Regions from separate parts of the Ancylobacter sp. WKF20 genome, predicted to be linked through region 1. Evidence: predicted binding sites of a transcription regulator. Region 1 holds the regulator's gene; each other region holds the start of a gene.

Region 1 (7,751 bases):
TTATCTGCAGACGCTGCAGACCGTGTTCATCGACCATGCGCTGCCGACGGGTCAGATGACCCATCGTGGTGCGAAGGTGGACCCGTCCAAGATCCGCAATGTCGCGCTGCTCACCATCGAGGGCGAGAACGACGACATTTCCGGCGTTGGCCAGACGCGCGCGGCGCAGACGCTGTGTTCGGGCCTTTCCGACGACAAGCGCGCGCATTACCTCCAGCCGACCGTCGGCCATTATGGCGTGTTCAACGGCTCGCGCTTCCGCGCCGAGATCGCCCCGCGCATCTCCGACTTCGTGCTCTCGCACAACTGGCCGCGCAAGGGCCACAACGCGCCGGCCGACGCGCCCGCCTCGTGAGGTGAGCGCGCCCTGACCGAACCGGTCACATGGCCGGCTCGGCCTCTATCCCGGCTTCCCAATAGGGCGGATCGCCGAAGGCCGCGCGCAGGCACTCCGCCAGCGCGCGCAGCTTGGCGGTGGGATTGCGGCCCTCGGGATGCGCGACATAGATGAATTCTGCTTCCGGTTCGGCGCCGACCTCGATCACGCGCAGCGTACCGTCGCGGATGGCGGGTCCGGCGATGAACAGCGGCAGCATGGTGATGCCGAGCCCGGCGATGGCCGCGTCGCGCATGATCATGCCGTTATTGACCTGCAACCCGACCTTGGCGCGCACCTGCACGCGGCCGGACTCGGCCATGAACTGCCAGTCGGCAAGGCCGCGATGGGTGTAGAAAATCCCGCGATGGTCATTGAGTTCTGTCAGGTCGCGGGGCGTGCCGTGCTGTTCCAGATAATCGGGTGAGGCCACCAGCACGCGCCGGCTGCGGGCGAGAAGCCAGGCGGTGAGCGGGCTGTCGCGCATCGGCCCGTGGCGGATGACGCCGTCATAGCCTTCCGCCTGCGCGTCGACCACGCGGTCATCAAGCTCGATGCTCAGCTCGATCTGCGGATGGCGGCGCAGGAACGGGTAGAGCGCCGGGCCGATATGCAGGGCGGTGAGCGTCACCGGGGCGGAAATCCTCAGCGGGCCGGCCAGCGTGCCGCGCCGCTCCGCCAGCGTGGCGACCGCCGCGTCGAGCCCGCGCAGCGATTCCGACGCCATCTCCAGAAAGGCCGCGCCATCCTCCGTCAGCGACAGCCGGCGGGTCGAGCGATGCACAAGGCGCGCGCCCAGACGCTGCTCGAGCTGCGCCAGCCGATCACTGACCACCGATTTCGACAGGCGCAGCCGGCGCGCCGCCTCGCTGATCGAGCCGGCCTCGGCGATGGCGACGAAGGCGGCGATGCCGTCGAGTTTCATCGTTCGGTTTTTCCGGACATGAATTCCATTTCCGGCAGTCTAATCCGAACGCACAGCGCGGGCCATACTCTGTGACGAAGCGGGCCGGCCGGGATCGTCCGGTGGCAGGCCCTTCTGGAATCACGGAGAAATCTCATGTCACGTCTCAATGGCAAGGTGGCGATCGTCACCGGGGCCAGCTCCGGCATTGGCCGCGCCACCGCGCGGCTGTTCGCCGCCGAGGGCGCGAAGGTCGTGGTCGGCGCCCGCCGCCAGGCGGAGCTCGACACGCTGGTCGCCGAGATCGCGGCCGGCGGCGGCGAGGCCGTGGCGCTGGCGGGCGACGTGCGCTCGGAAGACTACGCCAGGGCGCTGGTGGCGCTGGCGGTCGAGCGTTTCGGCCGGCTCGACATTGCCTTCAACAATGCCGGCACGCTGGGCGAGAAGGGGCCGAGCACCGGCGTCTCCGGTGGGGGGTGGGAGGACACGCTGGCGACCAACCTCACCAGCGCCTTTTTCGGTGCCAAGCACCAGATTGCCCAGATGCTAACGACCGGCGGCGGCTCGGTGATCTTCACCTCGACCTTTGTCGGCTACACCACGGCGTTTCCGGGCCTTGCCGCCTATGCCGCCTCGAAATCCGGGCTGATCGGCCTCACCCAGGCGCTGGCTTCCGAATTCGGCCCGCAAGGGGTGAGGGTCAATGCCGTGCTGCCTGGCGCGGTGGAGACGGAGATGTACCGCGAGGCCAATGACACGCCCGAGGCGCAAGCCTTCGTCACCGGCCTGCATGCGCTGAAGCGCGTCGCGCGCCCCGAGGAACTGGCCCGCTCGGTGCTCTATCTCGCCTCGGACGAGTCGTCCTTTGTCTCGGGCACCGCGCATCTGGTCGATGGCGGCCTGTCGATCACCCGGACCTGAGAGGCCGCGAGGGAAGGACGGGCGGGGAAATAACCGCCCGTTTTCCGGCGGCGAGGGCGCCCGCGCGGTGCTAGCGTCCGATCATGGCGACCGACACGCTACATGATTTGTTCGACCTGACCCTGCCGGACCCGGCGACACTCTACCGGGCGCTGCTGGCGCGCGAGGCGACCTATGAGGGGCGCGTCTATGTCTGCGTCGCCACTACCGGCATTTTCTGCCGGCTGACCTGCCCGGCGCGCAAGCCGCTCGCCGAGAACTGCACCTTCCGGCCGACCATCGGAGAATGCATCGAGGCGGGGTTCCGCCCCTGCAAGAGGTGCCACCCGCTCCAGCCGGCGGCGGAAGCCGATCCGATGATCGCCGCCCTGCTCGCCGCGCTCGATGCCCGCCCGGCCTACCGCTTCGGCGAGGAGGACATCACCCGCATGGGTTATGACCTCTCCACCGTGCGGCGCGCCTTCAAGCGGCATTTCGGCATGACCTTTCTCGACATGGCCCGCCACCGGCGGCTGCGCGAGGGCTTCGAGACGATGGCGCTTGGCGGCTCGGTGATCGCCGCGCAGCAGGAGGCGGGGTTTCAGTCGGCGAGCGCCTTCCGCGCCGCCTTCGCCCGGCTGATCGGCTGCGCCCCCGGCGACATCGCCGGCGAAGGGCGGCTGCTGGCCGACTGGATCGGCACGCCGCTCGGCGACATGATCGCCATTTCCAGCCCCACCCATCTGCACCTGCTCGAATTCGTCGAGCGGCGCGGCCTGCCGGCCGAGATCGCCCGGCTGCGCCAGGGCGTGAAGGGCGCGCTCGGCATTGGCAGCACGGCGCCGACCGAGCAAATCCGCGCCGAGCTCGGCGCCTACTTCGCCGGGCGCTCGGCGGATTTCGCGACGCCCGTCGCGCTCGACGGCAGCGCCTTCACCCGCGCCGTCTGGGCGGAGCTGCGGCGCATCCCGGCGGGGGAGAGCGTGAGCTATGCCGAGATCGCCCGCCGCATCGGCACGCCCGCGGCCATTCGCGCGGTGGCGCGGGCGAACGGCGCCAACCAGCTGGCCCTCATCATCCCCTGCCACCGCGTCATCGGCGCGGATGGCGCGCTCACCGGCTATGGCGGCGGCCTCTGGCGCAAGCAGCGCCTGCTGGAGATCGAGGCGCAGTACCGCGTGCGGCCGCAGCGGACGGGGTGAGGCGCGCGTCTTTCCCTACAGCGCTAGGACGCGGCGCGCGTGGCGCGCGCGGGCAATGCAGGCCAGCGAGGTGACGATGACCAGTGCCGCGAACACGCCGGGCGGGAAGATGTAGCGCGCATCCCCCGCCGGGGCGGCGACGAAGAGCAGTCCCAGAAAACCGAGCGTGCCGGCATAGAGCGCGAGCGGCAGTATTGCGCCCCGCCGGTCGATCCACAGCGCCGGCAGCAGGAAGAACAGGGCAAGCCCCGCCAGCACATAGCCACGCCGCCACGGCGCGTTGGCGCCCTCGACGATCATCTGGATGAGGCGGGCCGCGCGCTCGGGAAAGGCCAGGGTGAAGCCGTAGGGATTGTCGTCGATGCCGCCATGGGTCGGGTAATAGGTGACGGGGGTGTTGAGGCCCATCTGCTGCTCGAACACCGCAAGGCGGGTGGCGAGATAGCAGCCGGGATGCGCGACCAGAATCTCCCGCCAGCGCTGCTCGATGGCCGGCACGCTGCGCCACACATAGCGGGTGCCGAGGCGCTCATTCCATAGCGGCGTGTCGAAGGTCAGGTTGATATGGCGGGGATTGTACAGCGCCCGCAGCTCCTCCACCGTGAACGGGTCGCCGGGGGTGACGACATCGGTCAGCAGGGACTGCCCGGCGCAGACCGAGGTGCCGGCGATGTCCCACAGCTTGATGTTCGTCATCATCGGCGCGACCGACGGCAGCCGCTGGAGGTCCGGCAGGCGCCAGAGCGTGCTCGCATAGGCAAGAGCCAGCGTCACCACGATGCCGAGACCGGCCGCCGCCTGCTGCCGGCCGGTCGATGCGGGACCGGCGGGCCGCCAGACGACCAGCAGCATGAAGGGCAGCACCAGCGGCAGGGCGTTGTAGCGCAGTGCGATGGAGATGGTGACGCAGGCGAACAGCGCGAGGAATCTCGCCCAGGAGAAGCGGCGCGTGCCTGAGAGCCAAAGGGCGACCGCCATGACGGCGAAGGTGCCGACGGTCACGTCCTTCCACAGCACGATCAGGGCGCCGAGCAGCGTGGGAAACGCGACGAACAGGCCGAAGAACATCGCCATGAGCGGGACCGACACGGTGGCCGATGGCGCGAGATGGCGGATGATGAGGTTGGCCGAGAGGAACAGGGCGAAGGACTGGAAGAGCAGCAGCCCGCCGGGATTGCCGGGCAGGTGCCGGAAGATGAAGAACAGATAGTCATGCACGGGCGGCCATAGCGCCGTGTCGACCCCCTCAATGGACTGGCGGTAGGCATAGAGGCTGTCGAACGACATCAGCCCCGGCCAGACTGTGAAGGCGATAAAGGCGGTCGCGAGGCCCGCCAGCAGGAAGGCGGCCCATAGATCGGCCCGTCGGGCCTCGCCGGCGTCTGCCTCCGGCAGAGGCGCGCTCTCGGGCGCTGACATTGACGTGACCATCCGCTCTCCATCGGGAGGACCGCGCCGGCAGGGAGCGAATGAGACGCGCACCGTCGCGGTAGGCGGATGATGTTTCATATCCCGCCGCGGGAGGCAACGCGGCAGGGGCGCGGTAGGGGCTGGCACGCGGGCTCCGCGCCTTCATGAAAAAGCCGCCGGTCCTCGCGGATCGGCGGCTTGTCATTCAGGTTCCGCGCCTAGGGCACGGGGGCGAACATCGCTTCGCCCCCGCTCAATGGGCGCGGGCGAACATCTCGTTGAACGAGTAGCCCGAGCCGCGCACGGTGCGGATGGGGTCCGGCTGGCGCGGGCGATTGAGCGCCTTGCGCAGGCGGCCGACATGCACGTCGACCGTGCGCTCGTCGATATAGACGTCCTGGCCCCACACGCCATCGAGCAGTTGCTCGCGCGAATAGACCCGGCCGGGCGACTGCATGAGGAATTCGAGCAGCCGGAATTCGGTCGGGCCGAGATGCAGCTCGCGCCCGGCGCGGTGGACGCGCTTGGTCTCGCGGTCGAGCTCGATGTCGCCGGCGCGCAAGAGCGTCGAGACATGCTCGGGCTTGGCCCGGCGCAGCAGGGCCCGCACGCGGGCGACCAGCTCGGGCACCGAGAAGGGCTTCACCACATAGTCGTCGGCGCCGGTGGCGAGGCCGCGCACCCGCTCGGTCTCCTCGCCGCGGGCGGTGAGCATGAGAACGGGCATGCGCTCGGTCTCCGGCCGGGCCCGCAGGCGCCGGCACAGCTCGATGCCGGAGAGGCCCGGCAGCATCCAGTCGAGGATCAGGAGGTCCGGCACGCTCTCGCGCAGCCGGGTCTCCGCCTCGTCGCCGCGCCCCACGCTGTCGACGGCATAGCCTTCGGATTCGAGGTTGTAGCGCAGCAGGAGGGTGAGGGGCTCCTCATCCTCCACGATCAGAATATTGGTGGGCATGGCGTCATCCCCGGTCGTCGGTCACGCCGGCCTCAGGCCGGGAAGGGCAGCGAGGTGAGGCTGCTGGTATCCTGCTTCGGCCGCTCGTCGGTGAGCTGCTGACCGGTGGCGAGATAGTTCACGGTCTCGGCGATGTTGGTGGCGTGGTCGCCGATGCGCTCGATGTTCTTGGCGCAGAACAGCAGATGCGTGCACAGCGAGATGTTGCGCGGATCCTCCATCATATAGGTCAGGAGTTCGCGGAACAGCGAGGTGTAGAGGACGTCGATGTCGCCATCGCGGCGCCAGACTTCCAGCGCGCGGTCATTGTCGCGGCTGGCATAGGAGTCCAGCACCATCTTGAGTTGCTCCAGCACCATGCCGGACATGTGCTCGACGCCGCGCACCAGCTTCTGCGGGTGGAACTCGCCGGTCAGCGCCAGCACGCGCTTGGCGGTGTTCTTGGCGAGGTCGCCGATGCGCTCGAGGTCGTTGGCGATGCGCATGGCGGCCACGATCTCGCGCAGGTCGCCGGCCAGCGGCTGGCGGCGGGCGATGGTGAGGATGGCCTTTTCCTCGATCTCGCGCTGGAGCAGGTCGACCGGGCCGTCGAGCACGATCACCTTCTGGGCGAGCTCGGTGTCGCGCTTGACCAGCGCCTCGACCGAATCCGCGACGAGGCGCTCGGCCTGACCACCCATCTCCACCACGCGGCGGCTGAGTTCCTTGAGGTCGGCGTCGAAGGACGAAACGATATGTTCGGTCATGGGAGGCTCCTCTGCCGGCTCAGCCGAAGCGGCCGGTGATGTAGTCGCGGGTGCGGGCCTCGCGCGGATTGGTGAAGATCTCGTTCGACGCGGCGACCTCGATCAGCTCGCCGAGATAGAAGAAGGAGGTGATGTCGGCGCAGCGCGCCGCCTGCTGCATGTTGTGCGTCACGATGACGATGGTGAATTCCTGCTTCAGCTCGTCGATCAGGTCCTCGATCTTCGAGGTCGAGATCGGGTCGAGCGCCGAGGTGGGCTCGTCGAGCAGGATCACTTCCGGGCGCACGGCGATGGTGCGGGCGATGCACAGGCGCTGCTGCTGGCCGCCGGACATGCCGAGCGCGGAGGTGTGGAGACGGTCCTTGGTCTCCTCCCAGATCGCCGCCTTGCGCAGGCACCACTCCACGCGCTCGTCCATCTGCGCCTTGGAGAGCCGCTCATGCAGCTTCACGCCGAAGGCGATGTTGTCATAGATCGACATCGGGAAGGGCGTCGGCTTCTGGAACACCATGCCGATGCGCGAGCGCACCACGGTGGAGTCCAGCTCCTTGGAGAGCAGGTCGACGCCGTCGAACAGGATCTTCCCTTCCGCGCGCTGGCCCGGATAGAGCTGGTACATGCGGTTGAAGATGCGCAGCAGCGTGGACTTGCCGCAGCCCGAGGGGCCGATCATCGCGGTGACGCGCTTCTCGGGGATCTCGAAATTGATGTTCTTCAGGGCGTGGTTGTCGCCATAGAAGAAATTCAGCCCCTCGACCTTGAGCTTGGGCTCGGCGGACGGCGCGGTGGCGCGGTTCACGGCGGAGGCGATGTCGATCGACGTTTCAGCAGCGAAATTCATGGTCCGTCTCACTTCATCTTCGCCAGGACGAGGCGGGAAAGAATGTTCAGGGTCAGCACCCCGACGGTGATGATGAGCGCGCCGGCCCAGGCCAGGGCGACCCAGTCCTCGAAGGGGCTGGCGGCGTACTGATAGATGGCGATCGGCAGCGAGGCCATCGGCGCGTTGAGGCTGATCGACCAGCCATTATTGCCGAGCGAGGTGAACAGCAGCGGCGCGGTCTCGCCGGCGGCGCGGGCGACGGCCAGCAGGATGCCGGTGACGATGCCGGCGCGGGCCGCGCGCCAGGTGATGAAGGTCACGACCTTCCACTGCGGCGCGCCGAGCGCGAAGGCCGCCTCGCGCAGGCCGATCGGCACCAGGTTCAGCATGTCCTCGGTGGTGCGCACCACGACCGGGATGACCAGGATCGCCAGG
Region 2 (7,751 bases), 2.1 Mb from region 1:
CTGGCCGTTCACCTTGACGTGGCCGTGGCTCACGAACTGGCGGGCGGCGAAGACGGTCGGAACGAACTTGGCGCGGTAGACGACCGCGTCGAGACGGCGCTCCAGCAGGCCGATCAGGTTGGCGCCGGTGTCGCCCTTGAGGCGCGAGGCTTCAACATAGATCGCGTGGAACTGCTTCTCGCCGATCGAGGCGTAGTAGCCCTTCAGCTTCTGCTTGGCGCGCAGCTGCACGCCGAAGTCGGAAAGCTTGCCCTTGCGGCGCTGGCCGTGCTGGCCCGGGCCGTATTCACGCTTATTGATGGGGCTCTTCGGGCGGCCCCAGATGTTCTCGCCCATACGGCGGTCAAGCTTGTGCTTGGCCGAAACGCGCTTGCTCATGCGCTGGTCCTCTTCGCAAGGTTGCGGTTTGGATCGCGCCCCCTCCTCTCCTCCCTTGCGGGAAGTGACAGGCCCTGTCCGAACGCGCCGGTCAGGTCCACGGGTGCGTGAAACGTTGCACGGGGCCGTTGCCGACCCCGTGCGTGAGCGGGTGGATAGTCGCAAAAGGGCGGAAGGTCAAGGGCGCGGGCGCTCTGGCAGGCTTCGGCCCCAGCCTCACCGGCCCTTGCGCAACGCCGCCAGCACCTCGAGGCTGGCATAGCCGTCGGGATCCACCCCCATCTTGCGCTGGAAATCGGCCACCGCGCGCATGGTCATGTTGCCGACGCGTCCATCCGCCCCGCCCGTGTCGAAGCCGGCGCGGGTGAGTCGCCGCTGAACCTCCTGGATCTCCGCCAGCGTGAGCGCGCGCTCGCCGCCCGGGAAGGGCGTGATGAAGGGCGCGCCGCCCAGCACCCGGTCGCCGAGATGGCAGACGGCGAGGGCATAGTTCATCGAGGGGTTGTAGCTGCGCACGGCATAGAAATTCTGCGTCAGCAGGAAGCACGGCCCCTCCGGTCCTACGGGGGCCCAGAGCCGCGCGGTCGCCTTTGGCAGGTCGAAGCGCCCGCCCCCTGCCGGCGTCACGCCGGCCTTGGCCCAGTCGGCGACGCTACGGCGTGTCTTGTTGTCCGCCAGATTTTCGGGGACGCCGTCCATCCGCACCTCGACCCCCCAGGGCAGGCCGCGCTGGTAGTTGCCGCGCTGGATCAGATAGCGCGAGGAGCCCGCCAGCGCGTCCGGCACCGAATAGGGCGAGGGCGCGCCATTCCCGTCATAATCGACGCCGAGATTGAGCCAGACCTCGGGCATCCACTGCGTATGCCCCATGGCGCCGGCCCAGGAGCCCTGCATCTCATCCGGCTGCGCCCAGCCGCGCTGGACGATGGCGCAGGCATTCAGGAATTCCGTTTCCCAGTATTTGCGCCGGCGCGGCTCGCCCCAGGCGAGCGCGGCCAGCGAGGGGAAAACAGGGCGCATATGATCGGGGTCGAGCACCAGTTCGCCGAAGGCGCTCTCCATACCCCAGAGGCCGAGCAGCACATCCGGCTCGACGCCGAAATCGCCCTGCAGGCGCTTCATCAGCGCGGCGTTCTTCTGCGCCGCCGCGCGGCCGGTATTGAGCCGCCATTCGGAGATACGGCGGTTGAGATACTGCCAGAGCTGCTCGCGGAATTCCGGCTGGCCGCTGTCCTTGGCATAGACCGAGGTGTCCGGCTCCAGCCCGCGCGTGACCTTGTCATAGACTGCGTCGGATATGCCGCGCGCCCGCGCCCGGGCGCGGAATTCGGCAACCCAGACATCAAACGGCTTGTCCGCCTGCTGCGCCCGCGCGGGCAGGATGGCGCCCGGTGCCATGCCCAGCGCCCCCGCGCTGGCCAGCGCTGCGCCGGCAAGGAGAAGGCGGCGGCGGCTAAAACCTCTCGGCGCCTCAAGATCGCAGGGCTTGGTCGCCGGCGGCACGCGCAAACAGGTCACGGACGAATCCTTCCGGGCAGCTTCTGCCGATGCGGCATGCTGCGCGGGGAAGGCGGCAGCGGCAAGGCCGGAAGCCGGGCCACTCGTGCGACAGGGCTGTTCAGGCCGCCGCCATCGCCACCGGCAGCACCTCGCCCGCCCGCGCCGCGCGGCCGATGATGGTCTCCACCAGCCCCGAATCGAGCGGTCGCCCAGTCGAGAACAGCCGCAGCGGCGCCGGGCTCGCGGCAAAGGCCGTGGGGCCGAGCAGCGCGGCAAGGCGCCGGGCGATGGCCGGCGCCGGGTCGATCCAGCGCACCGGCCAGGGCGCGACCTTCTGGAGACGATCGAGCACCAGCGGGTAATGCGTGCAGGCCAGCACCACCGCATCGGTCCGCGCCTTACCCGCGCGCACAAAGGCAGGAGCGATCTCGGCGGCAAAGGCCTCGTCCGGCACGCTCTCGCCGGCCATGGCGGCCTCGGCGAGCGCGGCGAGCTGCGTCGAGCCGACCAGCGTCACCGCGCAATTGCCGGCGAAATCGCGAATGAGCGTCTGGGTGTAGTCGCGCTTCACCGTGCCGGGCGTCGCCAGCACGCTCACCTGCCGGCTGAGCGAGCTCTCGCAGGCCGGCTTGATCGCCGGCACCGTGCCGATGAAAGGAATGGCATGGCGCGCGCGCAGGCTCGGCAGAACGAGCGTCGAGGCGGTGTTGCAGGCGATCACCACCGCATCCGGCCGCACGCGGGCGATCAGCGCGTCGATGACGCAGACCAGCCGGGTCAGCAGCGCGCCCTCCTCCCAGGAGCCGATGGGAAAGGCCGCGTCATCGGCGGCATAGACGAAGCGCGCATCGGGCCGCACCCGCGCCAGCTCGCGGAACACGGAAAGGCCACCCAGCCCCGAATCGAAGACGAGGATGGTCGGCGCGCGCAACGCGCTCGGCAGCTGGGTCTCGGGGGACAGCGATGGCGACGACACGCGGGACGGCCCATTGGCACGAGGGGACGAGACGCCGATGGAGCCGGTGGATGCCGGGCCGGGTGAAGCCTCGATGCGCATCTGAATGTCCTCCATCCCGGGCGGGATTATGGCGCATCTCAGTGTGACGCATCTTGGTGAACGGATCGTTGCGACCTCAACCGCCTCCCGGCACGGGGGATCTCAGCCGGCGTCGCCCTCATCATCGGCCGGCGCCTTCTGCCCGCTCAGCCGCGCGGCGGTGCGCGCCGCCCGCAGGCCGCGTCCTTCCACCAGCGCGGTGACCATGCCGTGCAGCGTGGCAATGTCCTGCCGCGTCAGCCCGACCCGGTGGAAGATGTTGCGGATGTTGCGGATCGTCACCGGCTTCTTCTGCGGCGAGCGGAAGAACAGCGCCGCGTCGAGTTCGTGCTCCACATGATCGAAGAAGGCGAGAAGGTCCGCCTTGTCGGCGATCGGGTAGCGGTCCGGCTGCTGGAAGGGAAGCGCTCCGCCCGAGGCGTGCTTGAACCATTCATAGGCGATCACCGCCACCGCCATGCCGAGATTCAGCGAGGCAAAGGCGGGGTTCACCGGCAAGGTGAGGATCACGTCGGCGAGGGAGACCTCCTCGGTGTAGAGCCCGGTGCGCTCGCGCCCGATCAGCAGCCCGACATTCTCACCGCCCTTGATGCGCGTGCCGGCCTCGACGGCGAAATCGTCGGCGCCGATCACCGTCTTCTGCATCCCGCGCTCGCGGGCCGTGGCGGCGGCGATGAAGTTGAGATCGGCGATGGCCGCGCGCAGGTCCGGGAAGATCTGCGCCTCTTCCAGAATGCGGTCGGCGCCGGAGGCGAAGGTCACCGCCTTGGGGTTCGGCCACCCCTCGCGCGGATTGACGATGCGCAGCCGCGTCAGGCCGAAATTGCCCATGGCCCGCACGGCCGAGCCGATATTCTCCCCGAGCTGCGGCTCGACGAGGATGACGACCGGCCCACCCTGGGGCCAGTCGAGGCTGCGATTGGTGCCAGCGCCGGTCATCGGGCGAACCCCGTGGCGGCGAGGGAGGTGCGGAAATGGGACAGGGCGAGCGGCGCGTTCATGGCCGCCCTCCTAGAGCATTTCCTCCAGGAGTGAAATCGCTAAGCGCCCGCACGAGCCCACGCAGAAGCGCGGGCGCCGCCCGCGCTCATTTGGCGGTTGGCAGGCGGCTCACCGTCACCTGGCTCGCCGCCCCGGCCTTGCCGCGGATCAGCCCCCACACAACACCCGGCTGAGCCGGGTCGAAGGCGAAGCCCTGCCCGGCGATCTCGACGGGAATCGTCTCCTGCCACACCATCACCGACCCCATCTCCGGCGGGGCGACGACGTAGAGCTCGGCATTGTCATGGCCGGAGATGTAGAGCCGGCCATCGGGCCCGAAGGCGCCGCCGGAATTGCTCATATCCTGGAATTTGGCGACCAGCGCGTCGGGATAGACGAAGGCCTCGGCGACGCTCCAATCCGCGTTGAAGCGCACGAGCTGGGTGGCGTATTTGTTGCCATAGGCGACCGGGCTCTTGTCGAACACGCGATTGTAATTGGCGAAGGCGCCCCACCAGCGGCCCTGGGGATCACGGTCGAGCCAGGTGAAGGAGCCGCGATCAATGCCGAAACTGTGGCTTTCCAGATGCTTCAGCGTCTCGGCGTCCCACACCTCGATCGAGGAGGTCATCGGCCAGTCCGGGTAATTGGAATGCGCGGTGTAGAGCTTGCCGTCGCGCACCACGCCGCTGTCGAGATGGAGGATCGGCCCGGCCTTCGGGCCCTCCCATTTCGCCACCGCCTGGCCGGTGGTCTTGTCGAGCTTCACCAAAGTGCGGTTGTCGATCGCGTAGAAAAAGCGGTCCGACACGGCGACGGCCTGCCGGGCTTCGGGAACCTCGAAGCGGGTGAGCGTCTCGGCGGCCGGGCGCTGCTCCTGAGCGGCGGCGCTGCAGGCGCACAGGGCGGCCAGCAGGAGGGCAAGGCTGACAGAGGTACGGCGCGACATGGTCTTGGTCTCCCCGAGTAATCGCACGCGCCCCGCAGGGTGCATCGCGGCAGATCCGCGAGGGGGCTAACAGCGGCCGATGAAGCTGCCACGACAGGCGTTTGACGATTTACCGCCAAAGTCGTGCCGCACCGCGCTTTCGCTTGACGCTGCGGCGCGGTATCACGCCTTCACCGGCGGCGGCCGCGCGGACCGGCGCCGAGGCCCCATTACGAAGCTGCATCCGTGCGAGGTAGGAACCCATGGCGAAGATCAAGGTCGAGAATCCCGTCGTCGAACTCGACGGCGACGAGATGACCCGCATCATCTGGCAGTACATCAAGGACAAGCTGATCCACCCGTACCTCGACATCGACCTCGAGTATTACGACCTCGGCGTCGAGAACCGCGATGCCACCGAGGACCAGGTGACGATCGATGCGGCCGAGGCGATCAAGCGCGTGGGCGTGGGCGTCAAATGCGCCACCATCACCCCGGATGCGGGCCGCGTCACCGAGTTCAACCTGAAGAAGATGTGGCGTTCGCCCAACGGCACCATCCGCAACATTCTTGGCGGCGTGATCTTCCGCGAGCCGATCATCTGCAAGAACGTGCCGCGCCTCGTACCCGGCTGGACCCAGCCGATCATCGTCGGCCGCCACGCCTTCGGCGACCAGTACCGCGCGACCGACTTCACCGTTCCGGGCAAGGGCACGCTGACCATCAAGTTCGTCGGCGATGACGGGCAGGTCATCGAGCACGAGGTCTACAAGTTCCCCGGCGCCGGCGTCGCGATGTCGATGTACAATGTCGACGAATCCATCGTCGAATTCGCCCGCGCCTCGCTGAATTACGGCCTGATGCGCAAATACCCGGTGTACCTGTCGACCAAGGACACCATCCTGAAGCAGTATGACGGCCGCTTCCGCAAGATCTTCCAGGACATCTACGACGCCGAGTTCAAGGCCGAGTTCGAGAAAAACAAGATCTGGTACGAGCACCGCCTGATCGACGACATGGTCGCCTCGGCGCTCAAGTGGTCCGGCGGCTATGTCTGGGCGTGCAAGAACTATGATGGCGACGTGCAGTCGGACATCGTGGCGCAGGGCTTCGGCTCGCTGGGCCTGATGACCTCGGTGCTGATGACGCCGGATGGCCAGACCGTGGAGGCCGAGGCCGCGCACGGCACCGTCACCCGCCACTACCGCGAGCACCAGAAGGGCAAGGAGACCTCGACCAACTCCATCGCCTCGATCTTCGCCTGGACCCGCGGCCTCGCGCACCGCGCCAAGCTCGACAACAATGCCGAACTCGCCAATTTCTGCACCACGCTGGAGAAGGTGTGCGTCGACACGGTCGAGAGCGGCTACATGACCAAGGATCTCGCCCTTCTCGTCGGCGCGGACCAGAAGTGGCTTTCCACCACCGGATTCCTCGACAAGATCTCCGAGAATCTGGGCAAGGCCCTCGCCTGAGGCCATGAACATCCGGGACGCGCTTTGGCGCGTCCCGGTTCCCCAGGCACGGTAACCTGGACCCATACCGCGGGCGCCAGCGGCGGGCTGGTCGCCTGGCCTTGGCGGTTAGCTGTCAATCTTGCAAACGCAGGATACCGGCGAAAAGGGATAGGCCATGATGCGCATCCGGCTTTGGGCCTGGGTTTTTCTCGGCATCGTTGCCGCGCTCGTGCACTCCCTGCCGGCAGCCGCAGCCGCCACCGGGCGCCGTCCCCAGGCTGTGGGGCCGAGTTTCACCCAGACCAGGATCACGATTGATCGGAACCGGCGCATCGATCTGCGCGGGAAGAGCTGGATCCTGAGTAATTCCCGAACGCCCACGCCCACCCGATCAAGCAATTGCCGAATTGGCACCGATCGTATCAACCGCTATCCCCTTATCGTCGAAGGACCGGGCCGGGCGCGCATCTACGGCGGCAGCATCATTGGCCGCGTTCCTCAGAACAGCCCTTGGGGCGCCTCCTACTGCAACAGCGCGGCGATCGAGATCAGAACCAACGGCGCAACGCTCGACAGCTTCTACGCACGCAATGTGTGGGATGGGGTGAGGATCGCCGGGCCGCAGGGCTCAAGCTTTCGTCTTTCCAACATCTGGATCAGCGGCGCGCGTGATGATTGTGTCGAGAACGACCAGCTTCTGTCCCTCGAACTGCGCAACTCGCTGCTCGAATCCTGCTTCATGGGGATAAGCGTCGAGCCCAATTGCGGGAAATCGGCCTGCCGCTTCGACGACTCCCGAGCGACACTAGATATCAACAACAGCCTCATTGGGCTGAAGGCCGCGACCGTCGATCCCGTCTCCGGCGAAAACATCATGGGCGCCGTCTTCTTCAAGACGTCGATCTGGTCCCCGCGCATCAACATCCGCAACAGCGTGCTGGCCTTGGAGGCCATACTGCCGCGGGACCGCGCGCGCCTGATGACGTTCAAGAACAAGATCGGCCGCTGCGAGAACAACCTTCTCTTGCTGACAGGCGACGATCCGGTCGACGAGCTCGATTTTCCGCCCAGCTGCTTCACCGTCTACCGAGGCGAGGAAGCCCGGCAGAAATGGGACGAGCTGCGTGCGCGCTGGGTTGCGGCGAATGCGCGCCGATTTCATTAAGCGGCTCAGTTTTCCGTGAGCGGCGCCGCCTTTGCTGCATGCCAGGCGACGCATCTCTGGGCGCCGCGCCGCGCAGAGAGCGCGTCGCACCTCCCCTGAGCGATAGAGTTCCGGCTCGGGCGCGACATATGCGCTCAAACAATGACTTAGCTGCTGCGTGAACCTCAGTTCCCCCGAGCTTTACTCCGGCTCCTCGCTGATCTCGCCGCTGGCGATGTCGGATCGGCGGGCCACCGGGTGCGGCCCGGCCACATCGCGCGCCATGGCCGCGATCCGCGCCCCGAT
Region 3 (7,751 bases), 860 kb from region 1:
TCTGGAGCAGATAGTTCGAGTTCTCCACCCCTTCCGCGATGCCCTTGAAGGCGCGCAGACGGCCGAGCTCATAGGTCGCGAGGAAGGCTTCGAGCTCTTCCGGGGTCACATCGGTATAGACGGCCATCGGTGCCTGTCGGGGTGTGGAAGAGCCTATTCGGCGGCGTCGGGGCGAAGCTGCCGGGGCAGCGGGAAGAACACGTCCTCATTCACCGTGTACACGGTCTCGACCGCGACCTGATAGCGCTCGGCGAAGGCGTCGATGATTTCCTCAACCAGAATCTCCGGCGCCGAGGCCCCGGCGGTGATGCCGAGCGAGGCGATGCCGGTGAAGCGGGTCCAGTCGATCTCGCTGGCGCGCTGCACGAGATCGGCGATGCGGCAGCCCTCGCGCTCGGCGGCCTCGCGCAGGCGCTGCGAGTTGGACGAGTTCGGCGCACCGACCACGATCATCGCGTCCACCTGCGGGGCGACGCGCTTGACCGCCTCCTGCCGGTTAGTGGTGGCGTAGCAGATGTCTTCCTTGTGCGGCGCCACCATCGCGGGGAAACGCTCGCGCAGGATCGCGACGATCTCCGCCGTATCGTCGATGGAGAGGGTGGTCTGGGTGGTGAAGGCGAGGTTTTCCGGGTCGCGCGGGGTGAAGATGCGCGCCTGCTCGGCGGTCTCGACCAGCGACACCGCGCCCTCGGGCAGCTGGCCCATGGTGCCGATCACTTCCGGGTGGCCGGCATGGCCGATCAGCACGACCTCGCGCCCTTTCTTGTGATGCACGGTCGCCTCGCGGTGAACCTTGGTCACCAGCGGGCAGGTGGCGTCGATGGCGAAGAAATTGCGCCGCGCCGCATCCTCCGGAACGGATTTGGCCACGCCATGGGCCGAGAAGATCACCGGCGCCGCCGTCCCGGTGGGCACCTCATGCAGCTCCTCGACGAAGACCGCGCCTTTCGCCTTCAGTCCCTCGACCACATATTTGTTATGGACGATCTCGTGCCGGACATAGACCGGCGGGCCATAGAGGGCGAGCGCGCGCTCCACCGCGTCGATGGCGCGCACCACGCCGGCGCAGAAGCCGCGCGGGGCGCAGAGCAGAACGCGCAGATGAGGTTTCTCGGCGGCGGGCATCGCGTCGTCCAGCGGGGCGCGTCCAAGGGGAGGCGCGGTGGAAATACGCCTTCCGTCATGGGTGCCGCCGCCCGCCCTGTCAAGCGCGCGGCCGGCCCGGCGCCGGCTTAAGAGGGCCGCTTCTTGAACGCGCCGACGATGGTGAGCGTCACCTCGTCCGACACCATGGGCACCGCCTCGCCCAGCCCGAAATCGCTGCGCTTCACGTTTGCCGTGGCGGTGAAGCCGACATTCTCCGCCTTGTGCTGGGGGTTATAGCCCGCGCCGATGAAGCGGGCCTCGAGCGTCACGGGCCGCGTGACGCCGTGCAGGGTCAGATCGCCCTCGATCGTGGCCTGCGTGCCACGCACCGTCACGCGCGTGGATGTGAACGTCGCGGTGGGGAATTTCGCCGCGTCGAAGAACTCGGCGGAGGCGAGGTGCTCGGCAAAGCGCGGCGAGGTGACGACCAATCCCTCCATCGGGATGGTGATGGCGAGCCTGGCCATGTCGGGCGCCTTGGGGTCGAGCAGCAGCGTGCCGCTCATCCGTCCGAACATGCCGCTGAGCGGGGTGAAGCCGAGATGATCGACCGACCAGATCACCTGCGTGTGGTTGGCGTCGACCTCATAGGTGCCGCCGCTGATGCGGGCGACATCCGGCTGGCCGGGCCGCTGCGCGGCATCCTGCGCCTGTGCCGGGCTCAGCGCGCCCAGCGTTGCCGCCGCCAGTGCCGCGAGAAACCAACGCCTCATCCTGTCCTCCCCTGCCATGCCGCGTTTCGCGTCGTTCCGGGCGGGAGATTAGGGCGGGGATACCGCAGCGGCAAGGTCGCGCGCACATCGTCAAAGGTGAAATCATTTTTATTATCAAATGCTTATGAAGAGTTTTGAGGCGCGTTGCCGTCGACCGCGCGCGGATGGTCTCACACGGTCCACGCAATCATTTGCAGGATGGCGCGCGCCGGCCTATATTCCCGCCATCCCGGTCATCGTCAGACGGTCCGAGGCTGCGCCCCCGAGGGGTGGGCGGAGCGCGTGAGAGAGTCTGCGCGACCGAATGAACCAATTGGATGGAGACGCGTCCCATGGCGAACGCCCCCCTCATGCCGAAGGCCACGGCCGTGTGGCTGGTGGAGAACACCGCGCTGACCTTCGATCAGATCGCGGACTTCTGTAAGCTGCATGTGCTGGAAGTGAAGGGCATCGCCGACGGCGAGGTCGCGCAGGGCATCAAGGGTCTCGACCCGGTGAACACCGGGCAGCTCGGCCGCGAGGAAATCGAGAAGGCCGAGAAGAACCCGAACTATCGGCTGAAGCTTCAGGAATCCAAGGTTCGCCTGCCGGAGCCCAAGCGTCGCCGCGGCCCGCGCTACACCCCGGTGTCGAAGCGCCAGGATCGCCCGAACGCGATCCTCTGGCTGCTGCGCAATCACGCCGAGCTCAAGGACGCGCAGATCATGCGCCTCGTGGGCACGACCAAGACCACGATCGAGGCGATCAAGGAGCGCACCCACTGGAATGCGCAGAACCTGACGCCGATGGACCCGGTCACGCTCGGCCTGTGCTCGCAGATCGACCTCGACATCGAGGTGCAGCGTTCCTCCAAGGATCGCCCCGCCGGCGCGCAGGTCGAGGACAGCACCACGCTGCTGCCGGCCGAGATCACCACCGGCGCCGGCGCTCACGACGAGCCCTACACCTCGTCGCGCAAGCCGCGCGAGGAGCCGATCGACCTCGAGACGGTGTTCGCCAAGCTCGGCGGTTCGCGCAAGAGCGCGGCCGAGGAGGAGTGAGGCGTCGCCTCCTTCGTGTCTCATGACGATCAGGGGCGCTCGGGCGCCCCTTTTCATTTGTCGCGACGGCATCATTGCCATCTCGGCCCCGTGAGGTTCCAATGAGTGTTTTCGATGATCCTGCTGCGGTGGCGCGCTATGCCGAAGGCCCGCGCCGTCTTGTGCCCGGCTTTCTCGATCTTCAGCGGATGGCGATGCTGCTGCTTGCCGAGCGCGCGCCGCCGGACGCCCACATTCTGGTGCTCGGGGCCGGCGGCGGGCTGGAGCTGAAGGCGTTCGCCGATGCCCAACCGGGCTGGCATTTCGATGGGGTCGATCCTTCGGCCGAGATGCTCCGTCTCGCCGAGGCGACGTTGGGTGTGCACGCCCGGCGCGTCCGCCTGCATGAAGGCTATATTGATACCGCGCCGGCCGGCCCGTTCGACGGGGCCGCCTGCCTGCTCACGCTTCATTTCATCCAGCCGGCCGAGCGGGCTGCGACGCTACGCGCGGTGCATGAGCGGCTGAAGCCGGGCGCCCCCTTCGTGACCGCCCATCACAGCATTCCCGGCGATGACGCGGAGCGGGCGCTCTGGTTCGCCCGCTACGCCGCCTTTGCAGCGTCCTCCGGCGTTCCGCGGGCGCAGGCGGAACGGGCGGGCGCCACCATCGGCGATCGCCTGCCGGTTCTCTCGCCTACCGAAGACGAGGCGCTGCTGCGCGACGCCGGTTTCCGCGATGTCGCCCTGTTCTATGCCGGCTTCACCTTCCGCGGCTGGGTCGCTCGCGCCTGAGCGCGCCGTCCCCTACGCCGCGCTCACCTTGGCGAGGCCGCGCGCGCTGAGCACGGCGGCGATCTCGTCCAGCGTCGCCGGATCGTCGATGGTCGCCGGCATGTTCCAGCTCTGCGCGTCGGCGATCTTCTTCATCGTGCCGCGCAGGATCTTGCCGGAGCGCGTCTTGGGCAGGCGGTTCACCGTGATCGCCAGCCGGAAGGCGGCGACCGGGCCGATCCGTTCGCGCACCAGCGCGACGATCTCCGTCTCGATCTGCGCCGGCGAGCGGGTGACGCCCGATTTCAGCACCAGGAAGCCGCAGGGCACCTCGCCCTTCAGCTCGTCATGAATGCCGATCACCGCGCATTCGGCGACATCCGGGTGCGCGGCGAGCACCTCTTCCATGCCGCCGGTGGAAAGGCGATGGCCGGCGACATTGATGATGTCGTCCGTGCGCCCCATGATGAAGAGCTGGCCGTCATCGTCGCAGAAGCCGGCATCCGCCGTCTTGTAGTAGCCGGGATAGTCGATGAGGTAGCTCTCGCGGAACCGCTCATCCTGCCGCCAGAGCGTGGGCAGGCAGCCGGGCGGCAGCGGCAGCTTGATGGCGATGGAGCCCATCCGGTTGGCGGCGACGGGATGGCCGCCCTCGTCGAGAATATCGACCTGATAGCCGGGCATCGGCACGCCGGTCGAGCCGACCTTCACCTCCAGCGGCTCGATGCCGACCGGGTTGCCGGCGATGGCCCAACCGGTCTCGGTCTGCCACCAGTGATCGACCACGGGCACGCCGAGCTTCGCCTTGGCCCATTCCACCGTGTCCGGGTCCGCCCGCTCACCAGCGAGGAACAGGGTGCGCAGCGAGGAGCGGTCATAGTCCTTCATCAGAAGACCCTCGGGGTCTTCCTTCTTGATCGCGCGCAGCGCGGTCGGCGCGGTGAACAGCGCGGCGACCTTGTACTCTTCAATTACCCGCCAGAACGCGCCGGCATCGGGCGTGCCGACCGGCTTCCCCTCATAGAGCACCGTCGTGCAGCCGGTGAGCAGCGGGGCGTAGACGATGTAGGAATGGCCGACCACCCAACCGATGTCGGAGGCCGACCAGAACACCTCGCCCGGCGCCACGCCATAGAGCCCGTCCATCGACCAGCGCAGCGCCACCATGTAGCCGCCGGTGTCGCGCACCACGCCCTTGGGCTTTCCGGTCGTGCCGGAGGTGTAGAGAATGTAGAGCGGATCGGTCGCCGCCACCGGCGCGCAGGCGGCGCTGACGCCGCTGGCGAGAGCCTCGGCGCGGCGCGTCGCCCAGTCCTGATCGCGGCCCGGCACAAGGCTCGCCTCGACCTGCGGGCGCTGGAAGATCAGGCAGGCCGCTGGCTTGTGGGTGGCGATGGTGAGGGCGAGGTCGAGCAGCGGCTTGTAATGGACGATGCGGCTCGGCTCGATGCCGCAGGAGGCGGAGAGCACGATCTTCGGCTGCGCATCGTCGATGCGGCTCGCCAGCTCCGCCGCCGCGAAGCCGCCGAACACGACGGAGTGCACCGCCCCGATGCGCGCGCAGGCCAGCATGGCGAACACGGCTTCCGGGATCATCGGCATGTAGATGACGACGCGGTCGCCGGCCTCCACGCCCATGGCGCGCAGCACGCCGGCCAGTGTCGCCACCTCGGTCTGCAAGTCGGCATAGGTGATGGCGCGCTTGGTGCCGCTCACCGGGCTGTCATAGAGGATCGCCGCCTGCGCCCCCCGCCCGGCCGCGACGTGCCGGTCGACCGCGTTGTGGCACACATTGGTGACGCCGCCGGCGAACCAGCGCCCATAGACCCCGGCTTCGGGATCGAACACGCGGCGCGGCGGCTCCATCCAGTCGATGGCCTCGGCGGCCTCACCCCAGAAGCCTCGCGGATCGGCGATGGAGCGGGCGTGGAGGGCGGCGTAGCCGCCCGAAGGAGGGCGCACGGGGTCGGTCGCAGGCGCAGGTGCAGCGGCGCTCATGGTGGCGTTCTCCCAGCAGGGGCGATTTTTCTTCTGTTGCCCTCAATTTCACGGGTAGCAGGCGGGGATTCAAGAACGCTCAAATGCGTACGACCTTGGTCGACCCTGCGTCATGTCCCCATGGGGAGGCTGAAACGCGAACCGCCGGCCCTTGTCAGGCCGGCGGCGGAGTTCTTTCGCGTTGTTCACGGGCGGGTGCCCGGTGGGCCTGGCTGCCGTCCATACGGGCCGCACTCGCTCGGGTCGCGAGCACTGGCCCCGGAGCATTCTCGCCGAAAGTTGCTCGACCTTCGCGGCGTTATCTGCTCGCGTCCGGCAGAAGGCGGTCCTTCATCTCGATCAGAATGAAGCCACCGGTACGGGCTTGGCCTTAATGCAGCGTCGCGCCCTTGAGCCGCGAGATTTCATCTTTCAGATGAAGCTTCCGCCGTTTCAGATCGGCCACCCGTACATCATTGGACGACGGGCGGGTCATCTCCTCACGCAGTTCCTTCTCCAGCGCCTGATGACGCCTTTCCAGTTCCGCGACATGCGCTTGCAAAGACATGGGCATCTCCCTGTCATTCGGAAACGAGCGTCATGAGTGTGTCACGTAAGCCGCGAGCTGTCGACGAAACGATGCGCTGCGCCGCAGCATGGCCAGTCCGCCGTTCGGGGATGTTGCAGGGGGCGGCCTTGGCGGCAATACTTGGTGCCAAGCTTCGACAAACCGGAGCGAGTCGGGTCGCGGGTCGAGCGTTTGACACAGATAACGGCGGATGAGGAAACCGAGCTGAGGGCTCTCCTCGAGCGCCTGAAGCAGGAGCATCGCGATCTCGATGCGGCTATTGCGACGCTGCAGCAGATGCCTGGCAGCGATCAGCTTCAATTGGCCCGGTTCAAGAAGCGCAAGCTGGTGCTGAAGGATCGCATCAGCTTCGTCGAGGACCAGATCTGCCCCGACATCATCGCGTAAGCGTGATGCTGCGCCGCACCCATCCCGGCACGCGGCCGGGATGGTATCAGCGGCGGCGCGATCAGAACTGCGTGAGCAGCACGTCGGCGTTGGTCGTGTCGGCCTTGCTCGGCACCGGCTCGACATTGAGGATGAGCACCTCGCCGTCATCCACCAGCATGGAGTAGCGCTTGGAGCGCAGGCCGAGGCCCGCGCCGGAGGCGTCGAGCTCGAGGCCGAGCGCCTTGGCGAACTCGCCATTGCCGTCCGACAGGAACACGATCTTGTCGCTGGCGCCGGAAGCCTTCTGCCAGGCCTCCATGACGAAGGGGTCGTTCACGGCGGTCACCGCGATGGTGCTGACGCCCTTGGCGAGGAAATCGTCCACGCGGGCGATGAAGCTCGGCAGGTGGTTCTTGTGGCAGGTGGGCGTGAAGGCGCCGGGCACCGCGAAGAGCACGACCTTCTTGTTCTTGAAGAACTCCTCGGTGGAGGTCGGCACCGGCCCGTCGGCGGTGGCGATGCGGAAGGTGGCGCTAGGCAGCTGATCGCCGACCTTGATCGTCATGGGTGTTTCCTTTCGTGCGCGAAGACGGATATGCGCGGGATCGTTCAGGCCAGCCGGCAGGCCGCGCCGTCGCGGGCACGGGCCGCCGGTCGGCCGGGCGATGGTAGAATAGCCATTTCCCGCGTCGCGGGAAGCCGTATCAGGGGGCGGAAAGCGGGGCCGTCACCTCGACCGCGCCGGCGCGGTCGGTCAGGGTGAAGCGCAGCGGCGTCGCCGCGATGTCGCTGCCCGAGGGCACGCCATCGACCGGCAGCGTGAACACCGCGCGCCCGTCCGGCCCGGCGCTGCGCTCGGGGAGCGGCAGGGCCCAATTGTCGTCCGGTCCCTCGACGAACAGATCGGCCGTGCCGGCATCGCCGACGCGGGCGAGGATTCGGATGCGGCGCTGCTCGCCACTGCCTTCCAGCGTCGCGCTCTCAATGGCCGGCGCGGCACCGGCCCCCAGGGCGGCTGTATGGGGTACGGCGGCAAGGGCGGCGGTGAGGGTCGGCGAGGGCGCTCCGGCGCCGCCAGCGGGCACGTCGAGCGTCACATTGGCGGTGGCGGGCTGGCAGATCTTCTCGCAGACCGCGAAATCAAGCGCGAGCCGCAGTTCCACCG

What was found. Region 1 encodes PhoB, which activates phosphate uptake and scavenging genes when phosphate is short. Its sites were predicted from a motif close to TGTCATNNANCTGTCAT; they were not measured.
Region 2: the regulator PhoB is predicted to act here: its motif matches at 4,945-4,961, upstream of AncyloWKF20_RS07205 (cycloisomerase).
Region 3: the regulator PhoB is predicted to act here: its motif matches at 6,225-6,241, upstream of AncyloWKF20_RS13025 (DUF465 domain-containing protein).

The regions. Positions count from the first base shown of each region.
Region 1 is NZ_CP121679.1:3,664,466-3,672,216, forward strand. Features, by position in the region: gene phaZ (polyhydroxyalkanoate depolymerase) at 1-355, shown strand, start outside; gene AncyloWKF20_RS16895 (LysR family transcriptional regulator) at 381-1,301, opposite strand; gene AncyloWKF20_RS16900 (SDR family oxidoreductase) at 1,437-2,201, shown strand; gene AncyloWKF20_RS16905 (methylated-DNA--[protein]-cysteine S-methyltransferase) at 2,285-3,382, shown strand; gene AncyloWKF20_RS16910 (hypothetical protein) at 3,398-4,801, opposite strand; gene phoB (phosphate regulon transcriptional regulator PhoB) at 5,046-5,747, opposite strand; gene phoU (phosphate signaling complex protein PhoU) at 5,780-6,493, opposite strand; gene pstB (phosphate ABC transporter ATP-binding protein PstB) at 6,513-7,334, opposite strand; gene pstA (phosphate ABC transporter permease PstA) at 7,343-7,751, opposite strand, start outside.
Region 2 is NZ_CP121679.1:1,565,698-1,573,448, forward strand. Features, by position in the region: gene rpsD (30S ribosomal protein S4) at 1-378, opposite strand, end outside; gene AncyloWKF20_RS07190 (lytic murein transglycosylase) at 595-1,776, opposite strand; gene murI (glutamate racemase) at 1,997-2,935, opposite strand; gene AncyloWKF20_RS07200 (RNA methyltransferase) at 3,038-3,874, opposite strand; gene AncyloWKF20_RS07205 (cycloisomerase) at 4,023-4,865, opposite strand; gene AncyloWKF20_RS07210 (NADP-dependent isocitrate dehydrogenase) at 5,108-6,319, shown strand; gene AncyloWKF20_RS07215 (hypothetical protein) at 6,477-7,466, shown strand; gene AncyloWKF20_RS07220 (cyclic nucleotide-gated ion channel) at 7,647-7,751, opposite strand, start outside.
Region 3 is NZ_CP121679.1:2,809,257-2,817,007, reverse strand. Features, by position in the region: gene AncyloWKF20_RS13055 (homoserine kinase) at 1-127, opposite strand, end outside; gene ispH (4-hydroxy-3-methylbut-2-enyl diphosphate reductase) at 154-1,125, opposite strand; gene AncyloWKF20_RS13045 (YceI family protein) at 1,233-1,859, opposite strand; gene AncyloWKF20_RS13040 (cell cycle transcriptional regulator TrcR) at 2,192-2,899, shown strand; gene AncyloWKF20_RS13035 (class I SAM-dependent methyltransferase) at 3,001-3,672, shown strand; gene AncyloWKF20_RS13030 (propionyl-CoA synthetase) at 3,685-5,649, opposite strand; gene AncyloWKF20_RS13025 (DUF465 domain-containing protein) at 6,020-6,196, opposite strand; gene AncyloWKF20_RS13020 (DUF465 domain-containing protein) at 6,398-6,604, shown strand; gene AncyloWKF20_RS13015 (peroxiredoxin) at 6,666-7,151, opposite strand; gene AncyloWKF20_RS13010 (protein-disulfide reductase DsbD domain-containing protein) at 7,291-7,751, opposite strand, start outside.